Regions from separate parts of the Kribbella sp. NPDC051952 genome, predicted to be linked through region 1. Evidence: riboswitches for the same ligand, from Rfam matches in the RefSeq annotation. Region 1 holds a riboswitch; the other holds the start of a gene.
The links. A riboswitch is a leader RNA that binds a small molecule or an ion and turns the genes downstream of it on or off. The one in region 1 is predicted to bind glycine.
Positions count from the first base shown of each region.

Region 1 (6,820 bases):
GCCTCGACGTCCACGACTGCGACGCGTCCCGGCCGGAGGCCTACTTCGCCGGCGACATCGAGGCCGGGATGGCACTCGCCGTCGAGCCCGGCCTGTACTTCCACCCGAACGACGAGACCGTCCCGCCGGAGCTGCGCGGTATCGGCATCCGGATCGAGGACAACGTCGTCGTCCACGCCGACGGCCTGGAGATCCTCACCAAGGACCTCCCGATCACCACCGACGGCCTGGAGCAGTGGACCAAGAACCAGCTCAACCGCCGGTAATCAAGCGATCGCTCAAAATTAACCGTCACCTGCAGTAACACTTCTCGGGCCGGGCCCGATATAGCGAGCGGGGGAGGGTCGAACTCGGCCCGGCGCGTGGAGTGGGGGGCCGCGGACCACGCGCCGGGGCCGAGTCGGCCTGGACTGGGACCAGGGGGGACCCAGCATCCTGGGGCCACGGGGAGTAGTCATCATGAATCTACGGGTGCGTGTAGTTCATTACGGAGTTCAGCACTGGTACGCCGACATCGACGATGCCGACGATCCGCAACCCGACGATCCGTTCTGGTACGTCGACCATTGCCGATCGCAGCGCCAGGCACTCGAAACCGCCTGCGCCGAGCTGCGGCTGCTGGCGAACCGAGTGGTCCAGGGCGATCATCTCGACCGCGTCCTCGACGTCAGCGGCGTACCGGTCTGAGCCACGACTCCCGGGCCGGCGTTTGTTGGGAACGCCGGCCCGGGGCTGCTCAGCCGGCTGGCTGCCCAGCCGACCAGGGTCCCCTCAGCCGGTCGGCTGGTCAGCCGGTCGGTTGGACGGCTGCGCAACTGGTGCCGCGCTTCGGCACCCGGCGGTCGATCAGGTAGGCGTCGATCGTCGACAGCATGCACGGGCTCGAGTTGTAGCTGCCGTGTCCCCAGCCTTCATACGTGAGCAGTACGCCGTACTTCCCGAGCTGCCGCTCGACGTTCCGGGCCGAGGCATAGCCGGTCGCCGGGTCGTGGATCGCGTTGGCGAGCAGGACCGGCGTCTTCAGGTCGCGGACCTTCAGCACGTGCTGCGGGTTGTTCGACTTGGGTCCACCGAGGCAGTTCGAGACGGCCATCAGCTGGCCCGGATACGGCATGTCCGGATACTTCCGGGCGAGCCTGTCGAGGAGTCCGGCGTACTCGCGGTAGTCCCGCACCGGCAGGTTCCAGTCCTGGCAGAACGGCGCCAGGGTGTTGTTCACCAACCCGGTCGGCACGGGGGCCTGCCCGGTCGGCGGCTCGCTCTCGTCGAGCGTCTTCAGCATCGTTGCCAACGCACGCCAGTCCGGGTCGTAGAACTGCCGGAACACCGTGAAGCTCAGGTTGAACGGCGTGATCGCGACGGTCGGCCGGCGCGGATCCGGGATCTCACCGTTGCCCGCCCGCTTCAGCAGGTCGGCCCAGAGCGCCCGCACATCGCGACCGTGCAGTACACAGTCCGTTGCCTGATCGCACCATTTCACGAACTCGTCGAACGAGTCCTCCACCGGTGCCGCCTGCGAGTCGAGGAACGCGCGCGTGGTCGGGGAGCTGTGGTCGTGCACGCTCTCCAGGACGAGTGCGCGAGTACGGCGCGGATAGGTCTCGGCGTACTGCGCACCGAGCATCGTCCCGTACGACGAACCGTGGAACGAGATCTGCGCTTCGCCGAGGGCCGACCGGATCGCGTCCACGTCACGCACCGTCTGCCAGGTGTCGATGTGGTCGTAGAGCGGGCCGGTGTTCTTGCGGCAGTCCGTGGCCAGCGTGCGGTTGAAGCGTACGGTCGCGTCGAAGTCGGCCTGGCTCGTCAGTAGTGGCGACGGCTGCTGGGACAGCAGGGCAGCGGAACACATCACCGGGTTGCTGCGGGCGATCCCGCGCGGATCGAAGCTGACGATGTCGAAGCGGTCCTGCAGTTCGGGGCTGAACCGGCTGATCCCGGTCTTGATCCGGTCGACGCCGGAGTCACCGGGACCGCCCGGACCGAACACCAGGACCCCGACGCGTTCGCTCGGGGACTTCGCCGTACGCCGGGCAATCGCCAGGCCGAACGTCGGTCCGTCGGGGTGGTGCCAGTCGATCGGAAGCTGGAGGGTCGCGCACTGCGATCCCTTCACCTCGTCGGGATCGTCCTTGCCTTCGGGCTTGCAGTCGGACCACTGGATCGTGGTCTTGGTGGTCGTTGCCGATACCGGGAGCGTGATGAGCCCAGCGGTCGCGACACCCAGCGCCACTCCACCTGCGAGGACGCGTCGTGTGAACTTCATACGGAGGATCTCCTGTCTGCGGAAAGCCTCTTCATCGTTCGGCAATCGGTTGCTCGGGCACATCGGTGATGAACCCGGTGCGACCCGGGGCCGGGCTTGGGGGACTTGTTAGGGTCGGTCGCTGATGACTACTGGTGTGGGTAACAGGCATGCGGTGTGGTTCCGGACGGTGGCGATCGCCGAGGCGATCTCGTGGACCGGATTGCTGATCGGGATGCTGTTCAAGTACGTGCTGTCCGACAACGAGATCGGGGTGAAGATCTTCGGCCCGATCCACGGCGGCATCTTCATCGCGTACGTCGTGACCGTGCTGCTCGTGCGTGGGCCGCTGCGCTGGTCCTGGCCGGTGACGCTGGCCGCGCTGGCGGCGAGCGTTCCCCCGTTGTTCACCTGGTTCTTCGAGATGTGGTTGGTGCGGACCGGCCGGATTGACGTTGGTGGGCGGACCGCCGTACCGTCCACAGCGTCAGTCAACTCAACAGCCGCATGAACCCGTGCGGGAGAGTCCCAGGCGTGACCTGGGCGCCGTAGGAGCAACTCTCCCCAAGAATCTCTCAGGCACCTTCACCGCACGGGCGAGGCACCTCTGGAAGGCATCTGCCCAACAGAGCGGGGAGGACACCAACGGTCAACGGCGACCGGAAGGAACCTCCACACGATGGCGATCAGCGTCTTCGATCTGTTCAGTATCGGGATCGGCCCGTCCAGCTCCCACACCGTGGGACCGATGCGTGCCGCCCGCACCTTCGCGCTCGGTCTGGCCGACGCCGGCCTGCTGGCCGCGACCACGACCGTCGAGGCGCAACTCTTCGGCTCGCTCGGGGCGACCGGGCACGGTCACGGCAGCAACAAGGCCGTCCTGCTCGGGCTCGAGGGCGAGGATCCCGAGACGATCGCCACGCATGCGGTGGACGCGCGGGTCGAGACGATCCGGGAACGCGGTCGGCTGCGGCTCGGCGGGACGCACGAGATCGCGTTCGACGAGAACACCGATCTGATCATGCACCGGCGCAAGGCGCTGCCGTACCACCCGAACGGGATGTCCTTCCTGGCCCGTGGTTCTGGCGGCGAGGTGCTGCGGGAGCGCACGTACTACTCGGTCGGCGGTGGCTTCGTCGTCGACGAGAACGCGGCCGCCGGTGACCGGATCGTCCCGGACACGACCCCGTTGAAGTACCCGTTCACGACCGGCGCGGAGTTGCTCGACCGGTGCCGCGAGTCGCAGCTCTCGATCAGCGAGGTGATGCTCGCGAACGAGTTGGCCTGGCGGACCGAGGACGAGATCCGGTCCGGGCTGCTGCACATCTGGCAGGTCATGCAGGACTGCGTCCGCGAGGGCTGCGAGACCGAAGGCATCCTGCCGGGCGGTCTGAAGGTGCCGCGGCGGGCCCATGCGCTGCACACCAAGCTCACCCAGGATCCCTGGTCGGTCGATCCGCTGAAGGTGATGGACTGGGTCAACCTGTTCGCGCTGGCGGTGAACGAGCAGAACGCGTCCGGCGGCCGGATCGTCACCGCTCCGACGAATGGTGCCGCCGGCATCATTCCCGCCGTACTGCACTACTACCGGCGCTTCGTGCCGGGGGCAACCGATGACGGCGCGGTCCGGTTCCTGCTGACCGCCGGCGCGATCGGCGTGCTGTACAAGGAGAACGCGTCGATCTCCGGTGCCGAGGTCGGCTGCCAGGGCGAGGTCGGCTCCGCCTGCTCGATGGCCGCCGCGGGGTTGTGCGAGGTCCTCGGCGGTACGCCGCTCCAGGTCGAGAACGCGGCCGAGATCGCGATGGAGCACAACCTCGGCCTGACCTGCGACCCGGTCGGCGGCCTGGTGCAGATCCCGTGTATCGAACGGAACGCGATGGCGTCGGTGAAGGCGATCAACGCGTCCCGGATGGCGATGCACGGCGACGGCGTCCACGTCGTCACGCTGGACAAGGTGATCAAGACGATGCGCGAGACCGGCGCGGACATGAAGATCAAGTACAAGGAGACCTCCCGCGGCGGCCTCGCCGTCAATGTCATCGAGTGCTGATCACCAGGGCACGGTTCCGGTCAGGCTGAGGTATTCACCGGTCGGTCCGTCGGGGCCGATCTGAGCCAGCCGGACGATGATCTCGGCGCCCTGCTCGACGGTCTGGTCGCCGCGGTGCCCGTTGAAATCGGTCGCGGTGTAGCCGGGGTCGACTGTGTTGATCCGCAGTTCCGGCAGTTGCCGTGCGTACTGGACCGTGAGCATGTTGAGCGCCGCCTTCGACGAGCCGTAGCCCGGTGCCGGGACCCAGACCGGGACCGCGGCGGGATATGCCTCCGGGTCGACCGCGGCGGCGATCGAACCGAGACCGCTGGACACGTTCACGACGACCGGGTTGGCGCTGCGCTCCAGCAACGGGAGGAACCGGTGCAGCATCCGGATCGGCCCGAACACATTGACGTCATAGATCAGGTGAAGGTCGTCGGCGGTGAGTTCGCGAGCCGTCCGTCGCGGACCGAAGACGCCGGCGTTGTTGACGAGTACGTCGAGCCCACCCGCCTCGGCCTCGAGTTGCTGGGCCGCGCTGTCGACGGACTCGTCGCTGGTGACGTCGAGCGGCAGGTACTGCGCGCCGAGGGTGGATGCAGCCTCCTTGCCGCGCTGAGGATCGCGGGCGCCGATGTAGACGGTGTGTCCGGCGGCGATCAGTTGCCGGGCGGTCTCGAATCCGAGGCTCTTGTTGCCTCCGGTGATGAGTGTCGTGGTCATGCCTTCACCCTCGCGCCAGGGCGCCGGGCCAGGTAGTACCCGCGATGACCTAGGGACTGGCAGTACCAGGCTGTTCCGGCCGAGGCACGGAATACTGGCGGTATGAACGAGCTCGGCCGGACACTGCACGCGTGGCGTGATCGCGTCACCCCGGACGCGGCCGGGCTCCCGGCAGGTGGTCGGCGGCGGGCGCCGGGGCTGCGGCGCGAGGAGCTGGCGCTGCTCGCCGGGTTGTCGGTGGACTACATCGTCCGGCTCGAGCAGGGCCGGTCGGACTCGCCTTCGGTGCAGGTGCTGACCGCGTTGTCCCGCGCGCTCCGGCTGTCCGATGCCGAGCGCAACCATCTGTTCATCCTGGCCGGCCAGGTCGAGCCGTCGCGCGGCCGGATCTCGGCGTACATCCCGGCGAGTGTGCAGCGGATGGTGGACCAACTGGACGCCGCGCCGCTGTGCGTCTGCGACGCGGCCTGGACGATGATCACCTGCAATCCGCTCTTCGCGGCGATGATCGGGGACCCGACCGAGTGGCCGGGCCGCTGGCGCAACATCATCTGGCGGCACTACGCCTCGCAGGGAGACCGGGTCGTACAGACGCCGGAGCAGCGGCGGAGCTTCCAGATCGCGATGGTGACCGACCTGCGCGCCTCCGTTGCCCGCTATCCGCACGACCCGGACCTGAAGGCTCTGGTAGATGAGCTTCGGACCGGGTACGACGAATTCGCCCAGCTCTGGGACCAGCCGGTCGTGGGCTTCCACCAGACCGAGCAGAAGACGATCCGCCACCCCGAACTCGGTGAGTTCACGGTCGACTGCGACGTACTCACGGTGCCTGGCAGCGATCTCCGCCTCGTCGTCTACACCGCCGCCCCGAACTCCGAGGCCGCCGACAAGCTCCGGTTGTTGTCGGTGATCGGCCTGCAAACCCTGTCCTGAATGCTGAACTTGCTGGTCCTACTAACGGACCGGAATGGTACGAATACGTACGGGTATTCCGGTGACGAAATGTTGCGATCTAGCGTGGAATTTCTTCCAAGGGGTGTTTCAAGCGCAGGTTGTACAGCTACTCTGCGGGTCTTGTGAAACCGTTCTCGCCCGCGGCGGAAAGCCGCCCGCCCTGGCAGAACCCCGCCCGCTTGCGCCAGCTCGCCGCCGTGGTGGGCATCCTCCTGCTGCTGTACGCCGTCCTGTTCCTGACCGCCCTCGTCGGCGGGCCGCGGATCGGCGCGTCCTTCCTGCCGCTGCCCGGCGGGGGTCCTGATCCGGCCAGCCCGGTCGCAGGCCTGCAGCCTGGTCAGCCGACGCAGAACATCCCGGCGATCCCGCCCGGCGGCACCACCACCTCCAGCACCACGCCGCCGCCCGCGGCCGTCACCACCGTGCCGACCCCGTTGCCCACAGCAACCACGCCGAGCTCGGCCAGCACTCCGCCGCTCGTCGTCGGCAGCACGCCGTGGCCGAAACCGACGACCCCGGTCGACCCGACGACTCAGATCGTCGAGCAACTCAAGCCGAGCCCCCCGGTCGTCACCAAGACTCCGCCGCGCCCCACCCGTACCACCACCACCGCCCCGCCGCCGACCACGACCAAGCCCACCCGGCGGCCGACCACCCCGCCGCCGACCACCACCACTCCGACGACTCCGCCTACCACGCCCGACAACCCACCGCCGCCTCCTGGCGACACGGGTCTGGGCGGCCTGGTGGGTTCTCTCCTGGACGTACTGGGCCTGTAGTTCCTCAGGCCGTTTGCAGGATCGTGTTCGCGACCAACGTCGGGGCGTCGTTCATCGGGACGTGACCGCAGTTGAGCAGTG
Region 1 is NZ_JBFAXQ010000006.1:50,031-56,850, forward strand. It holds gene AB0L70_RS13555 (aminopeptidase P family protein) at 1-266, shown strand, start outside; gene AB0L70_RS13560 (hypothetical protein) at 472-687, shown strand; gene AB0L70_RS13565 (alpha/beta fold hydrolase) at 788-2,266, opposite strand; gene AB0L70_RS13570 (DUF3817 domain-containing protein) at 2,391-2,756, shown strand; glycine riboswitch at 2,754-2,846, shown strand; gene AB0L70_RS13575 (L-serine ammonia-lyase) at 2,925-4,298, shown strand; gene AB0L70_RS13580 (SDR family oxidoreductase) at 4,299-5,006, opposite strand; gene AB0L70_RS13585 (helix-turn-helix transcriptional regulator) at 5,109-5,939, shown strand; gene AB0L70_RS13590 (hypothetical protein) at 6,083-6,739, shown strand; gene AB0L70_RS13595 (alpha/beta fold hydrolase) at 6,744-6,820, opposite strand, start outside.

Region 2 (6,820 bases), on a different contig from region 1:
CCACTGCTGAAGGCCCCTCGGGAGGTCCCCCGGGAGGTCTTGGCATCGGAGCGGTGCTGCAGCTCCTGCAGGCCGAGTTCGACGACGTCACGATCTCGAAGATCCGGTTCCTCGAGGCCGAGGGACTGGTCACGCCGGGCCGGACCGCGTCCGGCTACCGGAAGTTCAGCACCACCGACGTCGACCGGCTGCGGTACGTGCTGGCCGCGCAACGCGACCAGTACCTGCCACTGAAGGTGATCAAGGAACACCTCGGCGCGATCGACCGCGGTCTGCGCCCGGCGGCCGGTGGTGCACCGGTCGCCCCGAGTTCGTTGCCGCAGACCCCAGGGCTGCCGGTCTCCGACGACTTCGGTGCCACCGGCACCGATCTGCGGCTGACCCGGGACGAGCTGCGCGCCGCCGCGGCGATCTCGCCCGAGCTGCTGGCCGAGGTGGAGGGCCACGGCCTGGTCGTGGCCAGCGGCAACCACTACGGCGGCGACGCGATCGTGATCGCGCGGCTGGCAGCGGAGTTCGCGGCGTACGGGATCGAGCCCCGGCACCTGCGCCTGTTCCGTACGGCGGCCGATCGCGAGGTCGGCCTGATCGAGCAGGTCACCGGAGCCCGGCGTACGGAGCAGACCGAGGAGCTGGCCGCGCTCGCGGTCCGGTTGCACGCGGCACTGGTCCGGTCCCGGCTACCCAAGTAGCCACCCCGTGGGCCTGCCCGGGCCTGGCCCGCAGAGTAGGCTGAAGGTGTGCGCGAAGTCGACGTGGTCGGAGTCCGGGTGGAGATGCCCTCGAGTCAGCCGATCGTGCTGCTGAAAGAGGTCAGCGGGGAGAGGTACCTGCCGATCTGGATCGGCGCGGCCGAGGCCAGTGCGATCGCCTTCGCCCAGCAAGGCATGGAGCCGCCGCGGCCGCTGACCCACGACCTGTTCGCCGAGGCGATCCGGGTGCTCGGGCACACGCTCAGCCAGGTCCGGATCGTGAACCTGACCGACGGCGTGTTCGAGGCGATCCTGGTCTTCGACGACAAGACCGAGCTGAGCGCCCGGCCGTCGGACTCGATCGCGCTGGCGCTGCGGACGGGTACGCCGGTGTTCTGCGCCGAGGAGATTCTGGCCGAGGCGGGCATTCCCGTCCCGGAGAGTGAGACGGGCGCCGACGAGGTGGAGGAAGAGGAGGAGGTCGAGCGCTTCCGCGAGTTCCTCGACCAGGTGACACCGGAAGACTTCGACAAAAGCTGACGCTCAACCGGCGCCGGCGGGACAAGACCAGACAGGTAACGATTCGTACGACGGCCGCGACACGCTCCCGGCTCGATGCGGTTGTCGTTGACCCTCCCTGGTCATCGGCTTACCTTGAAGGAGTCGTGGGGTGTTGTCACTCCACGGATGTGAACCGTTCCAGTCGGTACCCAGGGAGGCTCAGGCGTGACACGCACCGGGGACACGGATCTGACGGCGCAGTCGACGTCCGAAGCACGCGCTGAGGCGGCAGCTGCCGCCGGTGTCCAGGGTCTGCTCTTCGACGACGATCTGCGGCCGATGCCGGAAGACGTCGGATTCCGCGGTCCGACCGCGTGCGCCGCGGCTGGGATCACCTACCGTCAGCTCGACTACTGGGCCCGCACCGGTCTGGTCTCGCCGTCCGTCCGCCCGGCAACGGGTTCGGGTACGCAGCGGCTGTACGGCTTCCGTGACGTCTTGTTGCTGAAAGTGATCAAGCGTCTGCTCGACGCCGGCATCTCGCTGCAGCAGATCCGGACGGCGATCGCCCACCTGAGCAAGCGCGGCATCGACGACCTGACCCAGATCACGCTGATGAGCGACGGCGCCTCGGTGTACATGTGCACCTCGCCGGACGAGGTGATCGACCTGCTGGCCGGTGGCCAGGGTGTCTTCGGCATCGCCCTCGGTGGCGTCTGGCGCGAGGTCGAGGGGTCGCTCTCCGAGCTGCCGACCGAGCGTGCCGACGGTCACGACGGCGACGCCGATTCGCACGCGAACGACGAGCTCGCCGCCCGTCGCCGCGCCCGCATGACCGGCTGAGCTGCTACAGATTCTTCTGTGCGCCCACTCACCGCTGATTCGCTCCGTGGTGTGTGGGCGACTCTGTTGTTACCCCTGAACGCCGACGACTCGATCGACTTCGCGCGATTGGAGGCCCAGGCCGAGACGCTGGCCGGGACCGAGCTCGACGGGCTCTACGCCCACGGGACGGCGGGGGAGTTCCAGACCCTGACCGAGGACGAGTTCGACCGGATCAACGGCGTACTGGCCGGGACCGGCAAGTCCTTCCAGATCGGTGCGAGTCATCCGTCCGCCCAGCTCCAGCTGGATCGCGTCCGCCGGGCTGCGACGCTGGAGCCGGGTGCGATCCAGGTGATCGTCCCCGACTGGCTGTCGCTGAACGACCGCGAGGTGCTGGACTTCCTGCGCCGGACCGCCGAGGTCGCCGGCGAGGTTCCGCTGGTCCTCTACAACCCGCCCCACGCCAAGACGCCGGTTGCGCCGCGGTTGCTGGCGAGTTTGGCCGAGGCAGTGCCCAGCCTGATCGGGTTGAAGACCGCGGGTGGGGATGCGGCCTGGTTCGAAGAGGCAACCAAGTCCGGGTTGTCGATCTTTGTCCCCGGCCACTTTCTCGCGAGCATGTCGCGACTCGGCGCGCACGGTAGCTACTCCAACGTGGCGGCCATGTCTCCGAACGGCGCGGTCCGGACGGCTCACGACCTGGACGTCGAATGGCGGATCAGCGAGTTCTTCGGGCAGCACGTCGTACCGCTGCAGAAGGCCGGGCTGTCCAACCCCGCGCTGGACAAGTTCCTGGCCGCGGTCGGGGGCTGGGCGGACGTCGGCACGCGGGTCCGCTGGCCGATGACTGCGGCGACCCAGGCCGAGGTAAACGCCGCGCGGCCGACCGCTCGGCGGCTGCTGCCCGAACTGTTCGGGGATTCCTGGTAGCCTCGGAACCGCCGTACACAGCACTCGGGAGAGACCCGTTCAACCGGGCGCCGAAGGGGCAATTCCTCCCCGGAACCTCTCAGGCCCATGGACCGAGTGCCACAGGCGACTCTGGAGCGCGCGCTGCGTGACAGAGGGGGAGGCGACCGGAAGCACGTCAGCAACGGAGCCTCTTGATGACCGAACTCTCAGCAATCTTCGCCGACCGCCACATCGGGCCACGCCCGGACGAGGTCGCGCGGATGGTCCAGCTGCTCGGGTACGACGACGTCGACGCGCTGGTGGACGCCGCCGTCCCCGCGTCGATCCGCTCGACCGAAGCGCTCCGGCTGCCCGAACCGGCCTCCGAGGTCGACGCGCTGACCGAGCTCCGCCAGCTGGCGGCCCGCAACACCGTGGCCACCTCGATGATCGGGCAGGGGTACTACGGCACCTTTACGCCGTCGGTCATCGTCCGCCGCCTGGTCGAGAACCCGGCCTGGTACACCGCCTACACGCCGTACCAGCCGGAGATCTCGCAGGGCCGGCTCGAGGCCCTGCTGAACTTCCAGACCGTCGTCTCCGACCTGACCGGGCTGCCGACCGCGAACGCGTCGCTGCTCGACGAGGGCACCGCGGCCGCCGAGGCGATGACGCTGGCGCACCGGTCGAACAAGAAGAGTAAGTCCGACCGCTTCCTCGTCGACGCCGACTGCTTTGCCCAGACGATCGCCGTCGTGAAGACCCGGGCCGAGGCGCTCGGCATCGAGGTCGTCGTCGCCGACACCACCGGTGGGCTGCCGGAGGGCGACTTCTTCGGCTTCCTGGTGCAGTACCCGGGCTCCGGCGGTGTGGTCCGTCACCTCGAGCCGCTGATCACCGCCGCGCACGAGCGCGACACCCTGGTCGCGGTCGCCTCGGATCTGCTCGCGCTGACGGTGCTGCAGGCTCCGGGTGAAGCCGGCGCGGACATCGTGATCGGGTCCTCGCAGCGCTTCGGCGTACCGCTGTTCTACGGCGGTCCGCATGCCGGCTTCATGTCCGTCCGGACCGGTCTCGAGCGGTCGTTGCCCGGTCGCCTGGTCGGTGTCTCGGTCGACGCCGACGGCGCACCGGCGTACCGGCTGGCGCTGCAGACCCGCGAGCAGCACATCCGCCGCGAGAAGGCGACGTCCAACATCTGTACGGCGCAGGTCCTGCTGGCCGTGGTCGCGTCGATGTACGCCGTCTACCACGGACCGGACGGCCTTCGCGCGATCGCGGAGCGTGTGCACAATTACGCCGGCAAGCTGGCCACCTCGCTGCAGGCCGGTGGGGTCGAGGTTGTCCACAACAGCTTCTTCGACACCGTGCTTGCCCGGGTCCCGGGCCGTGCGTCCGACGTGGTCGACGCCGCCCGGCAGAACGGGATCTGGCTCCGGCTCGTCGACGCGGACCACGTCGGCATCTCCTGCGACGAGAAGACCGATGTCGCCACGCTGACGCGCGTCTGCCAGTCGTTCGGCGTCCAGTACGACGACTCGCTGGCCGCCCCCGCGATCGCGGTGCCGCGGACGACGGAGTACCTGACGCACCCGGTCTTCAACACGCACCGGTCCGAGACCGCGATGCTGCGGTACCTGCGCAAGCTGTCCGACAAGGACTACGCGCTGGACCGCGGGATGATCCCGCTCGGTTCCTGCACGATGAAGCTGAACGCGACCACCGAGATGGAGCCGGTCACCTGGCCGGAGTTCGCGGACCTGCACCCGTTCGCGCCGATCGAGGACGCGGCCGGGTACGTGAAGCTGATCGGCCAGCTGGAGCGCTGGCTGGCCGAGGTCACCGGGTACGCGAAGGTGTCGATCCAGCCGAACGCGGGCTCGCAGGGTGAGCTCGCCGGGCTGCTCGCGATCCGCGGGTACCACCGGGCCAAGGGCGACCTCGAGCGGAACGTCTGCCTGATCCCGGCCAGCGCGCACGGCACCAACGCCGCGTCCGCGGTGATGGCCGGCATGAAGGTTGTCGTTGTCAAGGGCAACGACGACGGCACGATCGACCTGGACGACCTGCGGGCGAAGGCTTCTGAGCACGCCGCCCGGTTGGCCGCCATCATGATCACGTACCCCTCGACGCACGGGGTGTACGAGGAGAGTGTGACCGAGGTCTGCCGGGTCGTCCACGACAACGGCGGCCAGGTGTACGTCGACGGCGCGAACCTGAACGCGCTGCTCGGTCTGGCCAAGCCCGGTGAGTTCGGTGGCGATGTCTCGCATCTGAACCTGCACAAGACGTTCTGCATCCCGCACGGTGGTGGCGGTCCGGGTGTCGGCCCGGTGGCCGTCGCGGCTCACTTGGCGCCGTACCTGCCGAACCACCCGCTGCTGGACCAGGCCGGTCCGGACTCCGGCGTCGGCCCGATCAGCGCGGCGCCGTTCGGCTCCGCGGGTGTGCTGGCGATCTCGTGGGCGTACATCCGGATGATGGGCGCTGACGGTCTGACCAACGCGACCAAGGCCGCGGTGCTGACCGCGAACTATGTGGCGAAGCGGCTCGAGGGTGCGTTCCCGGTGCTCTACACCGGTGAGAACGGGCTGGTCGCGCACGAGTGCATCCTGGATCTGCGGCCGATGACCAAGGAGACCGGGATCAGTGTCGACGACGTCGCGAAGCGGCTGATCGACTATGGCTTCCACGCACCGACGATGTCGTTCCCGGTCGCCGGGACGCTGATGGTGGAGCCCACCGAGTCCGAGGATCTCGGCGAACTCGACCGGTTCTGCGACGCGATGATCGCGATCCGGCACGAGATCGACCGGGTCGCCGCGGGGGAGTGGCCGGCCGCCGACAACCCGCTGGTGAACGCGCCGCACACGGCCGGGTCGGTCATCAACGACAAGTGGGAGCACGCTTACACTCGCGAGGAGGCGGCGTTCCCGCGCTCCGTGGACCGCGCCTCGAAGTACTGGCCGCCGGTCCGCCGGATCGACGGTGCGTACGGCGACCGCAACCTGATCTGCTCCTGCCCAGCCCCGGAGGCCTTTGAGTGACCCAGGTTCGACCTGACACCGCCACCGCGCTCCTCAGCGAGATCGCGGTGGCGCAGAGCGAATGGAAGTTGCCGTCGGTCAATGCCGGCGTGGTCCGCGATGGTTCGCTGGTGTGGACCGGGTCGCGGGGGCGGTTCGCGACCGCGGCCGGGGCCGCCCCGGGACCGGATGTGCAGTACCGGATCGGGTCGATCACGAAGACGCTGACGGCCGTCCTGGTGCTGCAGTGCCGCGACGACGGGCTGCTCGCGCTGAACGATGCCGTGGGCAAGCATCTGCCCGGGATCGCGTTCGGCGACCGGACAGTCCGGCACCTGCTCGCGCACAGCGGCGGGATGAACGCCGAGCCCGAAGGCCCTTGGTGGGAACGCAATCCGGGCGTCTCGTTCGACGAACTGACCGCCGCGATGGACGAGTCGCAGGCGGTCGGTCCGGCCGATCGCAGGCACCACTACTCGAACCTCGGCTACGCGTTGCTCGGTGAGATCGTGGCCCGCCTGCGGGGCGAGTCCTGGCTCGAACTCGTCCAGAAGCGCATTCTCGATCCGCTGGAGATGCGGCGTACGACGTACTTCCCGACCGGAGCCGCTGCGCAAGGTTTCTCGGTGCACCCGTTCAGTGGGCAGCTGGTGGAAGAGCCGGCGTACGACTCGGGTGCGATGGCGCCGGCCGGTCAGATGTGGAGCACGATCGAGGATCTGGCCCGCTATGCGGCGTTCTGGATCGATCCGGTCTATGAGGTGCTGAGCCGCGACACGGTCGAGGAGATGGCGGCGCCGGTGGCCACGGATCCACGGGAAGGGCTGACCGCGTCGTACGGGCTGGGCCTGCGGCTGATCGCGGCCGACCCGCACCTGCTGATCG
Region 2 is NZ_JBFAXQ010000011.1:183,075-189,894, forward strand. It holds gene AB0L70_RS21750 (MerR family transcriptional regulator) at 54-692, shown strand; gene AB0L70_RS21755 (bifunctional nuclease family protein) at 741-1,232, shown strand; gene AB0L70_RS21760 (MerR family transcriptional regulator) at 1,533-2,036, shown strand; gene AB0L70_RS21765 (dihydrodipicolinate synthase family protein) at 2,088-2,948, shown strand; glycine riboswitch at 2,964-3,053, shown strand; gene gcvP (aminomethyl-transferring glycine dehydrogenase) at 3,125-5,956, shown strand; gene AB0L70_RS21775 (serine hydrolase domain-containing protein) at 5,953-6,820, shown strand, end outside.
Region 2: another riboswitch for glycine. It lies ahead of gcvP (aminomethyl-transferring glycine dehydrogenase); the one in region 1 lies ahead of AB0L70_RS13575 (L-serine ammonia-lyase).